One region of the Paenibacillus sp. Y930 genome, then DNA from elsewhere that is predicted to be linked to it. Evidence: riboswitches for the same ligand, from Rfam matches in the RefSeq annotation. Region 1 holds a riboswitch; the other holds the start of a gene.
What was found. A riboswitch is a leader RNA that binds a small molecule or an ion and turns the genes downstream of it on or off. The one in region 1 is predicted to bind cyclic di-AMP.
Positions count from the first base shown of each region.

Region 2: another riboswitch for cyclic di-AMP. It lies ahead of AC1TO5_RS18460 (C40 family peptidase); the one in region 1 lies ahead of AC1TO5_RS04660 (hypothetical protein).

Region 1 is NZ_JBXCIX010000001.1:982,729-991,184, forward strand. It holds gene AC1TO5_RS04650 (Glu/Leu/Phe/Val family dehydrogenase) at 1-1,248, shown strand, start outside; gene AC1TO5_RS04655 (aldolase catalytic domain-containing protein) at 1,381-2,340, opposite strand; cyclic di-AMP (ydaO/yuaA leader) riboswitch at 2,508-2,669, shown strand; gene AC1TO5_RS04660 (hypothetical protein) at 2,674-3,108, shown strand; gene AC1TO5_RS04665 (branched-chain amino acid aminotransferase) at 3,190-4,260, opposite strand; gene AC1TO5_RS04670 (LysR family transcriptional regulator) at 4,390-5,301, shown strand; gene AC1TO5_RS04675 (ABC transporter permease) at 5,280-6,062, opposite strand; gene AC1TO5_RS04680 (ABC transporter permease) at 6,065-6,868, opposite strand; gene AC1TO5_RS04685 (ABC transporter ATP-binding protein) at 6,865-7,854, opposite strand; gene AC1TO5_RS04690 (hypothetical protein) at 8,060-8,317, shown strand; gene AC1TO5_RS04695 (Gfo/Idh/MocA family protein) at 8,395-8,456, opposite strand, start outside.
Region 2 is NZ_JBXCIX010000007.1:131,237-139,692, reverse strand. It holds gene AC1TO5_RS18485 (pseudouridine synthase) at 1-269, shown strand, start outside; gene AC1TO5_RS18480 (flagellar motor protein MotB) at 316-1,155, opposite strand; gene motA (flagellar motor stator protein MotA) at 1,148-1,939, opposite strand; gene AC1TO5_RS18470 (hypothetical protein) at 2,358-2,651, shown strand; gene AC1TO5_RS18465 (MFS transporter) at 2,725-3,921, shown strand; gene AC1TO5_RS18460 (C40 family peptidase) at 4,103-4,582, opposite strand; cyclic di-AMP (ydaO/yuaA leader) riboswitch at 4,590-4,735, opposite strand; gene AC1TO5_RS18455 (glutamine--tRNA ligase/YqeY domain fusion protein) at 4,975-6,648, shown strand; gene hisC (histidinol-phosphate transaminase) at 6,664-7,725, shown strand; gene AC1TO5_RS18445 (RrF2 family transcriptional regulator) at 8,050-8,456, shown strand, end outside.

The DNA.
Region 1 (8,456 bases):
CCAAATAAAACTCATAAAGCTTATCTAAGAATTACGTTAGATAATGGTAATGTTGTGCGAATTCCTGCCTATCGAATCCAGCATAATGATGCGATTGGCCCCTATAAAGGTGGTATACGATTCCATGAATCTGTCAATGAAGACGAAGTAAGTAATCTTGCTGCGTTAATGACGTTGAAAAATGCACTACATGATGTTCCATTCGGTGGTGGTAAAGGTGGCGTAGGAATTAATCCACGTCAATACTCTGAACGTGAATTGAATCTTATATGTAAAAAGTATGTACAATATTTCACCGACATTCTTGGTCCTGATAAAGATATTCCTGCTCCTGATATGGGTACTGGTGAGCGCGAAATGGATTGGATGACCGCAGAGTACAAGAACATTCATCCTGGCAAACCTTATCTAGGTAGTTTTACAGGAAAAAGTATCGTTTCTGGTGGCTCGCTTGGTAGACGTGAGGCAACCGGAAAAGGTGTTTACTTTACATTCAAATATATGCTTCAATCTTATATCCGTAGTAACTTATCTACACTAGAATCATATAATAATCCATATCTGCCTATTGCAAAAAGCTATTTGGATCGCCCACTAACGATTGCGATTCAAGGCTTCGGCAATGTAGGCGCAGTTATTGCACAGGAAGCTTTCCTAGATCAATCTGTTCAACATACCGTTATTGCAGTTAGCGATCGCAATGTTACGCTATTCAGCGAAAAAGGGCTACCGATCGATAAGCTATTACAATATAGTTTAGACCATGCGGGTGAACTTCCTACAACAACTGAAGCATGCGCCGAATATCATATTGAGGCTGTCATTCAAGAGCGTGAAGCTGTGCTTTATCAAGATGTTGATGTATTGTTCTTAGCTGCATTAGAGGAACAAATTCACGAAGGTAATGTGAGTCAAATAAAGGCAAAGTGGATTGTTGAAGGAGCGAATGCGCCAATTACTGGTGAGGCAGACGATGTATTAGCAGCCAATAATGTCATTGTCATTCCAGATATTCTTGCTAATGCTGGAGGAGTGATCGTCTCTTACTTTGAGTGGCTGCAAGGCAAAGATACACAATTCTATAGTGAAGAACGTGTATACGAGTTACTTTATGAGAAGATGCAAAGAACATTAGATCAAGTATTTCCGCTGTTTTTCAGTCAAAATCATCAGCTTCGCCAATGTTGCTACAATCATGCGGTGATGAGGTTGTCCCAGGTTCTCTACCGTCAAGGCAAGCTCTACTGACTCCGACGTCAGAATGACTTACAGCGTTGCTGCTGACTTCGCATAGGCTGTGTATCGGATAAAGGATAATATAATAAAAAAACCTAACAAAAAAAAGGTTAGTTCATCTCTGAACTAACCTTTAGGTTACACTTATTTATTTGCCATTTCTGGAGTTGTAAGTTGATCATAGAATTCTACGTATTTATCTTTGTCCTCTGAGTTTCTAAGTGCCATCGCAGAACGTGGATGCTCATCAAGTACACCAGTTACCATGTACGGAATATTGTAACCCCACTCTACTTTGTCACGCATAGGAACCATATGCTGCTCGATCATATCAAGCACAGGACGAATATTGTATTTTGTATTTTGAAGCTCTGTTACTAGCAGCTCAGTGTTACAGTTACCTGCAGCACGACCCATACCGTATACAGATGCATCAAGCAGTTCAACACCTTTACCACCAGCAAGAAGCGTATTAGCAAAAGCAAGTTGAAGGTTATTATGAGCGTGAACGCCTAGACGTTTGTTAGGAAGATGCTCAAGGAATTTATCAACCAAATAACTCATATCATTTGGCTTCATACTTCCGTAAGAGTCAACGATATATACAAAATCAACAACGCTATTGTTAATTAATTCGAATGCTTCGATCATTTGATTTTCAAGAACATTAGACAACGCCATAATATTAATTGTTGTTTCATATCCACGGTCATGGAAAATTTGAACTAGTTCAAGAGCTTTGTCCACATCTTGAATATAACAAGCAACACGGATTAGATCAATCATACTCTCACTACGAGGCAAAATATCATTTTCATCAACGCGACCGATATCTACAAGCGCAGAAAGCTTCGTTTGACCTTTATTAGGAATTACTGTTCTAAGAAAGTCATCATCAAGGAATCTCCATGGACCAGCTTGGTCAGCACCCTTTAGCAATTTAGGAGAGTTTTTATATCCAATTTCCATATAATCAACGCCAGCTTCATTCAAGCTATTGTACAAATGTTGAACAAATTCAACACTGAAATCCCAATTGTTCACAAGTCCGCCATCGCGAATCGTACAGTCTACAATTTTACAATGATTAGTTTTGGATTGCATATCTTATACTCCTTTTATTCAGAACATAGTTCATTTTTTAATCATCATACTTGAATTTCATAAATAACGCAAAATAAAAATAATTGTGCACTTATGTATCAACTGAATCTTTTCGCTTATCAATAGCTTGGTTTCGTTTACAAATATGTATTAACAAAGTAAACTAATATTATATTTCGCTTAATTTTTCGTATGAAAAAGCGGGGGAACCAAACAGAATCGATTTTTTTTCGATTTTAAGGGGTGAATCAAGTCTAATTTATAGACAGTAGGGCCACTCTCTAGCCCGAACCCGACAGCTAACCTCGTCAGCGTGAAAAGGAGAGATGTGCAATGACAATTTGTCCATCTAATGATTTTCAAAATTCACCAACAGATTCAATAATTTTTCAATTGCAGCGAATCGAAATTTTCGTCATTCCTGCACTTGCCATCGATGCCAATGGTTATCGTGTATGTCTGAGAATTTCAAGCAGTAGAGGTTATGGCTGGAGTGAAATCTTCGTCGACGATTCCGAAATTAGCTTTGATCTACAAGATTGGGAGCACCAACTCGCCACGTTTATCGGTCCATGTTCTATTCATACTCTTGCGGAGCTAATCTCCTCTCAATTACAACAATCAACCTTTTATGATCAACGTGCGATTTATCTATTCACTAATGCATTACATCAAGTTAATTTTTTACCTGATTCAGATAGCAATTCAGAGGTTGATGAAGAGTTAATATTAAGACGTCGAGCTGTTGCTTACTTGTCTATACGTTAACAAAAAATCCCCTGCTATATGGCGATACTGTAATGATCCTTTGTCATTACAATCCATAAGGCGGGGGATTTTTATATGTTATTATGAGTCTAAGCTAACTACCCAACCGAATGGATCTTCAACTTTACCCGTTTGAATACCAGTAATTGTATCGTACACTTTTCCTGAGATTTCACCGATGTTGCCATTATTAATAACTAGTTTTTCACCATGATAATTTAATTCTCCAATAGGTGAAATAACTGCCGCTGTACCTGTACCAAAAGCTTCCTCTAGCTCGCCTTTATGATGAGCCTCGACTATTTCTTCAATAGATATACGACGTTCTTCAACCGGAACGCCCCAATGCTTCAGCAATGTAATAACTGAATTACGAGTAATTCCATCGAGAATACTACCATTTAGCATTGGTGTATGAATGACACCATTAATTTTGAAAAATACGTTCATGCTACCTACTTCTTCAATATAACGTCTGTGCACGCCATCCAGCCATAGAACTTGAGAATAACCCTGCTCCTTTGCTTGCTCTTGCGCATTGAGTCCCGCAGCGTAGTTACCTGCTGTTTTCGCTTCACCTACACCACCTGCAACTGCACGTACAAACTCAGATTCCACGTGGATTTTAACAGGATTAACCCCTTCAGTATAGTACGCACCTACAGGAGACATAATGATCATAAATAGATAGTTTTGTGATGGATTTACACCAAGAGTTGCCTCTGTAGCAATAATGAATGGACGAATGTAGAGACTCGTTCCTTCTACACTTGGAACCCAATCTTGATCAACCTTCAATAATTCCATCAAACCATTGTAAGCCATATTTTCATCAAGATGCGGAATACTTAGACGAGCGTTTGAACGGTTAAGACGCTCAAAGTTTTTCTTAGGACGGAATAGCTTAATTCCATTGTCCGTTCGATAAGCCTTCATCCCTTCAAATACCGTTTGACCATAGTGGAATACTTTTGCAGCAGGGTCCATTGAAATGTTTTGATAAGGTACAACTCTGCCTGAGTGCCAGCCTTGACCTTCTGTATATTCTAAAATAAACATATGATCAGTATAATAATGACCGAAGCCAAGCTTTGTTTCATCAAGTTTAGATTTAAGATTTGTCGAACGTTCAACCTTAATAGTATGATCCATTATGAAATTCTCTCCTTAGAAATTGTTTTCTTAATTGAATGATACCATGGTTTCCCGTATATTTATAATATCTATATTATGTTGTTGCCATACCTTAAAGGTATGACCGCATCGAGGGGAAGCGTTGTCATGGATATACGTCAATTGAAATACTTTTTGACTATTGCTCGCGAAGGTCAAGTTACACGCGCAGCGAAAATATTGAATATGGAGCAACCACCGCTAAGTCGTCAATTGAAACAAATAGAGGATGAGCTAGGTGTCCGGTTGTTTGATCGTCACGGTAAAGGTTTGCAGTTAACCGATGCTGGCATCGTACTGAAGCAAAAAGCCGAAACACTTATTTCGCAATTTAATGAGACGATCGAAGAGATGAAGGAGCTCCAGGAGGGCGTTCGTGGCGTGTTGTCGATCGGCGCTGTATTTTCCTGCATTTCCCTACTCCCGCAGCCGATCGAGCAATTTAGAAGGCTCTATCCTCAAGTAAATTTCAAAATATTAGAAGGCGATCATTATTATTTGGGTGAACAGCTAGAAAAACGAGCCATTGATATTGTATTCGCTCGTCTACCGTTCGAAGCACTTACTGATCCTAAGCAGCTTGCTGTAATGCCATTACCCTCTGATCCGTTCGTCGTTGTCATTCCTAGCAAATGGGATCAATATCGCAATACGAAGCAGTTTCAGATCGAGGAGCTTGCAGGTTTACCGCTGTTAACGCTGAAAACAGATCAAACGACTCATATGCATGAACAGGTTATTGCCGCTTGTCGCAAACATCATTTCGAGCCTAATATTATATGCGAATGCTCATCTGTAGCGATTACCATTGCCCTTATTGCTGAAGGAATTGGCATTTCACTTTTGCCACGCTCGGTTATGCATTCCTTTATGGACCCTCGTGTTAGAATGATCCCACTATCGAATGAGGAACTACAATCCGATATCGGCATCATCTGGCATAAAGATCATTACTTAACGAAAAGTGCCCGCTTCTTTATCGAATCGATCCGTGAAGATCATGATCCAGTTGAACGATAATGCTTTACACCAAATTGCCATATCAAGTAACAAGGAATGAGAAATAGTGAGCCACCGAAAGGAATAAGCATCGCTTGCCACAACGGAGCTTCCACTTTGTCTAAAATCATTTGCAATGGGATATAACTCACTAATCCGAATGGAATAATGAATGTAAATAGCTTCATTACCCACTTTTCATAAATATTAAGCGGATACTGGGCCATCTCACGCCCACCATCTGTAAATACATTAGCAATTTCTAACCCTTGCACCGTCCAAAAGCATAGTGTTGCCGCCAGCATAAATATGCCAATAAAAATACATACACCATTAACAATCATGAACAGAATAATAAGGATATACTGCCAATGCCATAGCTGTGGGAGCTGGCTAATAGCATAGATAAGTACGATCAAACTTTGCAACAAACGACCGATTCTTGTAAATTCGAATGCTGAACCGAGAACTTGTAGTACAGTATGTCGTGGACGTAACAATAGTCGATCAAAGTCTCCGCGAATAATAAGCGAAGAAAAACTATCGAACCCTCTAGCGAAGCATTCACTTAATGAAAACGATTGGTGAATGATTGCAAAGCATAAAGCAACCTCGGCAAAGTTCCAGCCTTGCAGCGTTCCAAACTTCTCGAACATGAAATATAAGCCTGCAAATATTGTAAACGGAATGAAAAATTGCCCGATACTTAACATGAGAAAAGAACCTTTATATTGCAGCTGGGCACGTAAATGCATGATTAAATATTTATAATATAATGTCATAGCTAGCCTCCTTGAATAACAACTGCACGGACAGCTTTATTCATTATCCAATATCCGACAGCGAGTATAACCACTAGCCAACCTAATTGATTACAAATTCCGATTATAAGCTCACTACCTTGTACATGCTCATTAAATACACGGAATGGGAAATCTACCGTCCAGCGAAATGGAAAGGCATATGTAATGAGTTGCATCCACTGTGGCATTAGCGGTATGGGAATAACAAGACCAGCTAAAAACTCTCCCAACACTGCAAATAGTAGCACTGAGCCCGTTGGTGACATTGTCCAAAACACAGAGATATAGATGAGCATTGAGATCGCAACAACTAAAAGTAATGCTAGCAATAAAGTAACGACAAAAGCTAGAAAGGTAATCCAATGAGATGGAATCGTTAGTCGATATGGTTCCGGAATTAATAATACAATGATCGTCACTGGTACGCAGCGTAGCGTCATATTCGCTACACGCTGGGCTAGTAGCTTACTATACCAGAAAGGATAGATCGAGCTTGGACGACATAATTCATAGGCGATATTGCCACTTGTTATTAATTCAAAAATTTCAGGATCACGCACCCATAGCATAACAAGCGATAGGCATATTTGCTGCAACCAAATATAAGATACGACTTGTTGTAAAGAAAGATCCGGCTCTGCTGGTGCTTGATTGTAAAAGGCGATATAGATCATGATGAATATGAAGCCAAAAAACAATTGTGTTGCTATGCCAGCATAAGCTGCTGTACGATACTGCAAACCATTCAAAAAGCGAATTCTCCATACCGAAGTGTATGTTCTCATACCGAATGCTCCTTATAAAGCGACAAAATTAAGTCCTCAATCGGGATCGCTTGTACCGTAAAATCAGTTACTTCAATTTGCGCAGTTAACCATTGAATACATTGAGGCACAGTACATAACTCAGTATTTACAGCAAGTGATAATTTCTCTTCACTTTGCTCGATCAACGTAATACCTGGTAAGATTTCATCGACTAGATGTCCACTGTAAGCCACTTGAACAATTTTCCCTGTACCATAGCGCTGTTGTAATTGTGATAACGTTCCATCGAATAGTAGCGTTCCTTTGCCGATCATCATAATCCGATGCGCTAACGCCTCAATATCATTCATATCATGCGTCGTTAAAATGACCGTAACACCATAGCGCTCGTTAATCTCTTTCACAATCGATCGGACCGCAATTTTACTATCCGCATCTAAGCCAATCGTCGGTTCATCTAGAAACAATATGGAAGGTTTATGGAGTAAAGATGCGGCAAGCTCACAACGCATGCGTTGACCAAGGCTAAGCTGCCTTACAGGGGTATGTAATATATCCGCGAACTTCAACAAATTTGTTAATTCCTCTAACGTTTCAATATATTGCTGTTCCGGTATACGATATATATCTCTAAGGAGCTGGAAGGAATCAATAACTGGCACATCCCACCACAACTGAGATCGCTGTCCAAATACAACACCAATTCTAGCTACATATTTTTGCCGATCTAACCACGGCGTCATATTCATAACGCTGCAGCTACCGCTATCTGGGAGCAACACCCCACTCATAATTTTGATCGTTGTTGATTTGCCCGCTCCATTGGGACCGATATAACCAACAATTTCACCTTGCTGCACTTGAAAGCTAATATTCTTCAATGCTTCAATAACTTTATAATCTCGCTTAATCAGCGCTTTGAACGCTTCCTTTAAGCCCCCTTTACGTATAGCAACTTGATAGGATTTACTAATTCCGTGCAATGAAATGATAGGCTTATCCATTCCTTCCCTCCTTTTTTTTTAATAGAGCGTGATCACAGTTGGGCTTTTTGAACATCCTCTAACATGATCGGACTTATTACTATATATTAATTTGCACACGCTTTCAACAGTTCTTTTCGAGAATAACTGCTCATATTGAACGAGCCGTTATTCATAAGATCGTAAAGAACACTCGTGACCTCTAGTCGTGAGAGGAATTGATGCATTGAAGATGGATGATTACCATTATGCGATCGGAGGCTGTCCATTGATGTTATCACTAGCGCGCCCTCAAAATGTTACTTTTCAAGTTTATATTTTTCGAATGAGTTTAATAAAGCGTTATTTTGCGCTTGATATTATAGGGGGACTTGCATTTTATATGGTAGGAAGAATGGTATTCGGCAGTGAATTACTTGGAATTGGATGTAATATAGTAGTCTCTCAGATGCTTCAATATATTGTGCCTATAAGTTCAAGTTAACTCCATAGAAAAATATGCCTATATATCCGCACGTCCAGATATATAGGCATATTCATTTAAACTAATATCCTGCTTACTTATTCCACAACAACTGCTTGTTGCTGAGCTAACAACGTCAATTCAGCTACTTTGAAAATAT
Region 2 (8,456 bases), on a different contig from region 1:
GTGAAGGAGTGCATATATTAGGAAGTATGACGCTCCCTTGCAAACTAACGCGTATAGGTGATCATACGTTCAGAATTGTTTTGACAGAAGGTCGCAATCGTCAAATAAGACGGATGTGCGATGCATTTGGCTATAAAGTTCGAGGGTTGAAGCGAATCCGTATTATGAATATCCATCTTGCAGAATTGCCTAAAGGTGAGTGGAGAGAATTAACAGAAGAAGAGAAGGATGTTTTATTCAGAGACATTCATTATCAACCGTCAAACTAAAAAAAGGCGTATATACCGATTACACGGTGTATACGCCTTTTCGTAATTATTGTTGTGATTTTACTGCAATACTTTGCGCTTTATTAGTATCAATGAAGTTATGAACGATAGAAAGTTCAACACGACGATTTTTCGCTTTGTTCTCAGCGGAATCATTGTCTACCACAGGGCGATATTCACCATAGCCGACTGGACTGAAGCGTACAGGATCAAGATTATCGTTGGATAGCATAATATCCATGAAACGAACGGCACGCATAACGCTTAGATCCCAGTTGGACTGGAATTTGCTATTGCGGATCGGCGTTGTATCGGTATGACCTGCAACAATAATGTTAAAGTCCGGATATTCATCTAACATATTAGCGATAGTAATAGCTAGCTCTTTACCATCGGTATTAACGATAGCCTCACCGGAATCGAATAACGCATTATCGCGAATCGTAATTAATAATTGTGACATATTCAATGATGTTTCTAGGCTAGTCGTTAGACCGTTAGAAGCGATGTACTCATCTAGTTCTTCCTTCAGCTCACTTAGTTCTTTCTGACTTTTGTCTAGTATATCCTGAATTTCTTCATCTGTTAGCGTTTCTTCTTGTTCAGCGGCGGCATTTTGATCATCTTCATCTTTTGATCCGCCATCTATCTGTTCAACATCAGAACCTTTTTCGATAATAGAAGGCATATCTAGTACGCCTTGACCACTGCTGAATGCAACGCTGAATGCTTTAGATAGCTCATCGAATTTTTTGGTATCAACGGTATTCATAGAATAGAGAACGATGAATAAGGCAAGTAGCAAGGTCATAATGTCTGCATAAGGAACAAGCCATGATTCATCGATATGTTCTTCGTGCTCTTCATGCCTACGCTTTCTACTCAACGTCACCTTCCTCCTTCTGTTTCATTAATTTACGCTCTGTAGGTGTCAAGTAAACAGAAAGCTTTTGCTCAATAGCAATCGTTGAGACGCCAGATTGGATGGATAACAATCCTTCAAGCATCATTAGTCGAATTTGAATTTCTTGCTTAGACAGGCGTTTCAATTTGTTAGCCATTGGATGCCAAAGTACATAACCTGTAAATATACCTAGTAATGTTGCCATGAACGCAGCTGAGATCGCACTTGCAAGCTTATCCATATCGCTCATGTCTGATAAGGCAGCAATTAGGCCGACTACGGCGCCAAGTACCCCTAACGTAGGGGCATAAGTACCTGCTTGAGTGAAGATCAATGCGCCACCCTTATGACGATCTTCTGTAGCAGAAATATCTTCAAGTAATACATCACGTACAAGATCTTGATCATTCCCATCAATAATCATACGCATACCATTTTTCAAAAAGGCATCCTCAATATCATCAACTCTAGTTTCTAGAGCAAGAAGACCTTCACGACGCGTAATTCCTGCCCACTCAACGAATTGCTTAATAAGCTGTTCGCGCTCAGGAAGAGGGTTCTCTTTGAATAATATTTTGAATAATTTACCTACTTTTTTAAGTTCGCTTAAAGGGAAAGCGATGGTTACTGCTCCTACCGTACCGACAATAATAATCATAAAAGCTGCTGGATTGAGAAAAGCACTTAGACTTGCGCCCTTTAATGCCATACCTACTAATAGTGCTACAAAACCTAAAATTAAACCAATCACTGTTGAATTTTTCATATTACACCTCTATTAATCCGTATTCGTCATATTACTACTTCTACTATTATCGTCAAAAGGGTATTGTGAAGTTATAGTTATTTATTAGGAGGGTAGAAATAACTATAAATTTGTCGTAAATGTTACGTAATTTGTTATATTTTATATAGTAACAGTATTATGCGGTAGCGCACAAGATGCTTTATATCTAGCTGGTAGTTATGTAACATAGGTTTTCCGTATTGAAAATAGAATGATAAGTAGACTTATGGCGTTCAAAATGTCGGTAAAGTGCAGACATGCTGAGTGCAATATGTGATAATATGTCGGTATAGGAAGCGCTGTTTGGTAAAAGAATGGTAGGGTTATTGAATCAATGATGACCATTAAGTAGTGAGTAATTCAATATTGTGAGGAATGACAAGGAGGCAATATTATTATGGGTATACGTCATGCAAGAGAATATAATGACATTTTACAAGACTTAACAGAAGCAATAGGTCAAATCGAAGACGGTTTCCGCTTCTTTGAGATGGAAGCTGCAGAATGGGAAGTTCTATCAACGGAGGAAAAACACGAGGTGTTAGAAGCGCTTGCCGATGATGTTTTTTATGGGTTAGGAGAAGAATCTGTCATTGAAGTAGGTTCTGGAACAATAAGTTATAAAGCGGAACATCATATTATTGAGGTGGGGCAAGGTGACAAGGTGTCACAAATCATTCGCTTAATCTAGTAGAGGTAGTTCGAAAAGCGGACTTTGATCACGAATTAATAGTATTTATATTGAAAAGGAGTTTGTCATACTTGTGAGAAAAATTTTATGGCTAGCGTGTTTATCATATCTTGTTATTGGAATTGCACATATTATTGGTGGATCTATTCTTGAGCAGCTAGTGACGCATTATAATGTTTCGTATGCTAGTGGTGGTCAGTGGATTATGAATCAGTTTCTCGGTTTTCTCGTTGGTGTCCTGCTTGGTCCTACGCTATCAGCTAGATTAGGTAAACGGATAACAATTGTTGTAGCAATGGGTGCATTAACGGTTGCCGAAGCATTATATAGTATGTTGTTACCGTGGGAGTGGATGCTAATCGTTGCTCCAGCAGCCGGCTTTGGATTCGGTATGATTGAATCTATTGTAGGTGCACTTATTATTGAAATGTATAAGGATGCGAAGGCATCTGCAATGAGCAAGCTCGAAACTTTTTTTGGGATCGGAGCATTAATTATTCCGTTAGCTGCAGCCTTCTTAATTCGTAATCATATTTGGGAATGGTCATTCCCCATTTTAACGGCAATTAGCGGCATTACATTATTACTATGGCTATGCTTATCCTTCGGAAAAGATATCGATGATCAGCTATCACGGCCAACGAAAGCGCAGCGTCAAGAAGCGGGTGTTCGATTGAAGTATACATCAAGGGCGCTTCCGTTTCTTATTATATCCATGGCATTTTTCTTTTTATATGTAGGGACAGAAATGAGTTTCTCTAATTACTTACCCTCAATATTAATTGAACGTACTACATTATCAGAATCTAGTGCAGCAGGAATGCTGAGCTTATTCTGGGGCTTTATGGTTATTGGTCGAATGTTCTGTGGTATTTTAGCGGATCGCTATGGATATATTCGTTATCTAATAATCTCGATGGTCGGATCGGTCATCGCATTTATTGGGATAGCGGTATTTGAAGGAACAACGGCTATTCTTATTATGATCGCCTTAAGTGGTCTAAGCTTCTCAGGTGTGTTTGGAATTGGCTTGGTATATGTAAACTCTTGTATTTCTGGTATGACAGAACGGACGACAAGCCTGTTAGTAGCTTGTGGCGGAATCGGCGGTGCGCTATTCCCGAGATTAACAGGATGGGTGATGGATAAATATATGGTGTCAGCAACATTGGCACTTATCGCTTGTATTGTCGCTATAATGCTTATATGTATGATCGCTATGATGATAGTCGGTCGTAATCGTGATTTTCAGCAAGTGAAAAGCTCTTAGTTGTACAATGAGGCGGTAGGAAGAACAATCTTCGTACCGCCTTCTGCTATAGAAATAGATTAAAGTAAGCAATGGTATAAATTTGTACAGGCTAGCATAGTGTAGCTAATATATAAAAAAAAGCATTTCAGGAGCACTTCACATAAATGAAGTGTTCTCGAAATGCTTTTTTCGAAAATTATTATTTACTTGCCTTTACATATGTATCGTAGTCTGCATCAGATAAGATGTGACGAGCAGTTACATAACGTGGCTTGTAGTAGGAAGAATCCAATGAATCGATAACTACGCCCTTACTAGAAGAGGCATGGGCGAATTTACCATCACCTACATAAATACCAACGTGAGTAATGCCACCGTTGTTAGAACCGCTAGTATCGAAAAATACTAGATCTCCAGCAACTAAATCTGCTTTAGCAACTTTCGAACCTTCTAAAGCTTGGTCGGCAGAACGTCTTGGCAATTCATAACCCATTTTATCGAATATGTATCTTACAAAACCAGAACAATCAAATCCGCTAGTTGTATTACCACCGTATTTGTATTTTGTTCCTTTTACATCTTCGATGCTCGTAAGCATGGATGAATTTGCGGAAGCGTTTCCCACAGAGAAAGTCAAAAGAACGATAAGTGCTGTAAGCATTAAACTAAACTTCTTCACAATTTAAGACTCCTTCCAAATGTGCCGACGAGGTTAGCTGACGGGTTCGGTTGAAGGTTCCCTATGAGACTAGCAATTATGAATATTCATAATCTAGCTCAATTCACCCCAAATGGATCCCCCGTTTCTTAAGTGATTAAGCTTAAGAATTTGGCAATATAGGCTTACTTGTTACAAGCTTTATCATAGACTGAAAATTCAATTCTGTGTAGAATGTGAGAATATTCTAATGGTTTCTCATTTTATTCTCAGAAATATGACTAGAAAATTTACTAGGCAGATTAGCTTGATCCGGTAATAACATCCGCATTTGCACGCATAAATGGGTGTATTTTCATAAGAATTTGTGTATGATAAGAGGATAATATTCGTTGTGTGAAAGGTTGGTCTATATGGAAAATAGTAATGAAAATAAATCGGTTCCGTCTAATTTCATTAAAAATATAGTAATAGAGGATTTACAAGAGGGGCGGGTTCAGGAAATTCACACGAGATTTCCCCCAGAACCTAATGGATATCTTCATATTGGGCATGCCAAATCTATTTGTTTGAACTTTGAGCTGGCTGATGAATTTAAAGGGAAAACAAATTTACGTTTTGATGATACTAATCCTGTTAAAGAAGATACGGAATATGTAGATTCTATTATGGAAGACGTAAGATGGTTAGGTTTTGAATGGGATGCGTTATTCTTTGCCTCTGATTATTTCGAAGAGATGTATAATCGTGCGGTATTGCTTATTAAGAAGGGTAAAGCATATGTATGTGACCTGACAGCGGAACAAACTCGTGAGCTGCGTGGTACGTTAACTGAACCTGGTAAGGATAGTCCTTATCGTAATCGCAGCGTGGAAGAGAATCTTGATCTATTTGCACGTATGCGTGCAGGTGAATTCGAGGATGGTGCGCGAGTACTTCGTGCCAAAATTGATATGGCTGCTCCTAATATTACATTGCGTGATCCAATATTATACCGCATTGCTCATGTACATCATCATCGTACTGGAGATGCATGGTGCATCTATCCGATGTATGACTATGCGCATCCACTAGGTGATGCGATTGAAGGTATTACTCATTCTATTTGTACATTAGAATTTGAAGATCATCGTCCGATGTACGATTGGGTTATTGAACAATGTGAGATGGAAACACAAACGCATCAATATGAGTTTGCCCGTCTTAACATTACAAATACAATTATGAGCAAGCGCTATTTGAAATCGTTAGTAGATGAAGGCGTTGTTAACGGGTGGGATGATCCTCGTATGCCGACGATTAGTGGTATGCGTCGTCGAGGATACACAGCGGAATCTATTCGTAACTTCTGTCGTGAGATTGGTGTTGCGAAAGCGAATAGCATTATTGATGAACGTAATCTTGAGTTCTTTATTCGTGAAGACTTGAAGATGAAGGCCCCGAGAACGATGGCTGTACTTGATCCGATCAAAGTTGTCATTACGAACTATCCAGAAGGTCAAATCGAATGGTTAGATGCAGAGGTAAACGCAGAAAATCCAGAGATGGGTACGCGTCAAATTCCGTTCTCTCGTGAAATTTATATTGAGCGTGAAGATTTCATGGAAAACCCGCCTAATAAATATTTCCGGTTATTCCCTGGTAATGAGGTTCGTTTGAAGCATGCTTACTTTATTGTATGTAATGATGTGATCAAGAACGAGCATGGTGAAGTTGTAGAGCTTCATTGTACGTACGATGTGGCAACGAAATCAGGCAGTGGCTTCAACGCTCGTAAAGTAAAAGGTACAATTCACTGGGTTGAGGCATCTAGTGCTATTCCAGCACAGTTGAGACTGTTAGAGCCACTTCTAGTAGATGAGACGGATAATAAGGATAAGCCATTATTAGAACGGATCAATCCGAATTCTATGCAAGTCGTGAATGGCTATATTGAACCAAATATGAAGGATGCACAAGCGGGAGATCAGTTCCAATTTTTCCGTCATGGCTATTTCTGTGTGGATAAAGAAAAGAGTAGTGAAGATGTGCTAGTATTCAATCGAATTGTATCGCTGAAAAGCTCATTCGATGCGAAGAAAGCGTAAGGAGAGTCGACAACGGTGAGTAAATATTGGAGTCCGCTAACTACTGCATTGGAACCTTATATACCAGGTGAGCAGCCGAAGGATAAGAAATATATTAAGTTGAATACGAATGAAAATCCTTATCCACCTTCTCCCAATGCGATGGCAGCGATGGCAGGTGCGATTAATGAGGATTTGCGCTTGTATCCTGATCCTAATTGCGAATCACTAGTGACAGCATTAGCAACGCGTCATGGATTACAGCCTAATCAAATATTTGTAGGTAATGGTTCTGATGAAATATTAGCCTTTGCATTCGCATCGTTCTTCGATCCGAGTAAGCCTGTCCTATTCCCTGATATTTCGTATAGCTTTTATAAAGTATATGCGAAGTTCTACGGTATAACGCCGAAGCTTATACCACTGGATGAGCAATTCAACATCAATGTAGAGGAATATGTAGGGGAACATGGTGGCATTATTATTCCGAATCCGAATGCTCCGACGGCAATTCTAATACCACTGGAGCATATTAAGCAATTGCTTGAACAAAGCCCCGAGCAAGTTGTTATTGTTGATGAAGCTTATATCGACTTCGGGGGTCAATCTGCGGTTGTCTTAGTGGATAGCTATCCTAATCTATTAGTTATTCAGACATTGTCGAAGTCTAGATCATTGGCTGGATTACGTGTTGGTTTTGCATTTGGCTCAGCAGAGTTGATCGAAGGCTTGAATCGTACGAAGAACTCATTCAATTCTTATACTTTAGATCGTGTTGCACTTGCGGGAGCAGTAGCTTCTATTGAAGACGAGACCTATTTTGTAGAAATGAATGCAAAGGTCATTGCTACTCGTGAGCGTGTTGTCAAGCAGCTTGAGCAGCTACACTTTTTGGTTACTCCGTCAGCAGCTAATTTTGTATTTATTTCTCACCGCAGTATACCTGCGAAGCAAATATTTGAGCAATTAAGAGCAGAAGGCGTGCTTGTACGTTACTTTGCCTCACCACGTATTGATAATTTTTTACGTGTAAGCATTGGAACGGAAGAAGAAATGGATGCATTTATTAAAGCAATACAGAAATTAACGGTACAATAAATAAGTATGAATACCAGTAATAACAAGCTAGTTATAGCTAATGAGTGCTAGTAATGATTGATAAAAAGCAGTCTGAATCACTTAAAATGCACCTCTAATTGTTAGTGATGTCTAACTTTTCGGGGTCACTTCACAAGTGGTCGGACTGCTTTTTTTTGCTGTATCGTATCCACCAGCGTGATAATAGTGAAATAATGACAGATTGATGGCTTGTGCATAAAGGATGACAAAACGTTGAACACTATAGAAAGTGGATTCACTGTTATTGACAATTCTAACTGTAACGTTTATTATTACAGTATAACGCAGGGAGGACCACTTAAAGTGAATAGTGAATTTACAATTGCAGTGCATAGTTTAGTCTATTTGGCTAATTTGCCAGATAACATGGCTAGTAGTGAGATGATTGCTGATAATGTTGGTACTCATTCTGCGCGTATTCGTAAAGTCATGAGTGGTATGCGTCGTAGTGGCTTTGTTAATACAAGAGAAGGTTCTGGTGGCGGGTATCGACTTACTATTGATCCTAGCACTGTAACACTGGCGGATATTTACCGCGTGATGGCTCAAGGATCGCTCATTCCAAGCTGGTGCTCAGGTAATCCTGATGGTGACTGTATGGTTGGCTCGAACATGAATTCTGTTATGTATGGCATCTTTTGTACAGCAGAGAAGAAGTTAGAAGAACATTTCAGCGATATTACAATTAGTGATGTGCTTAAGCAAATTCA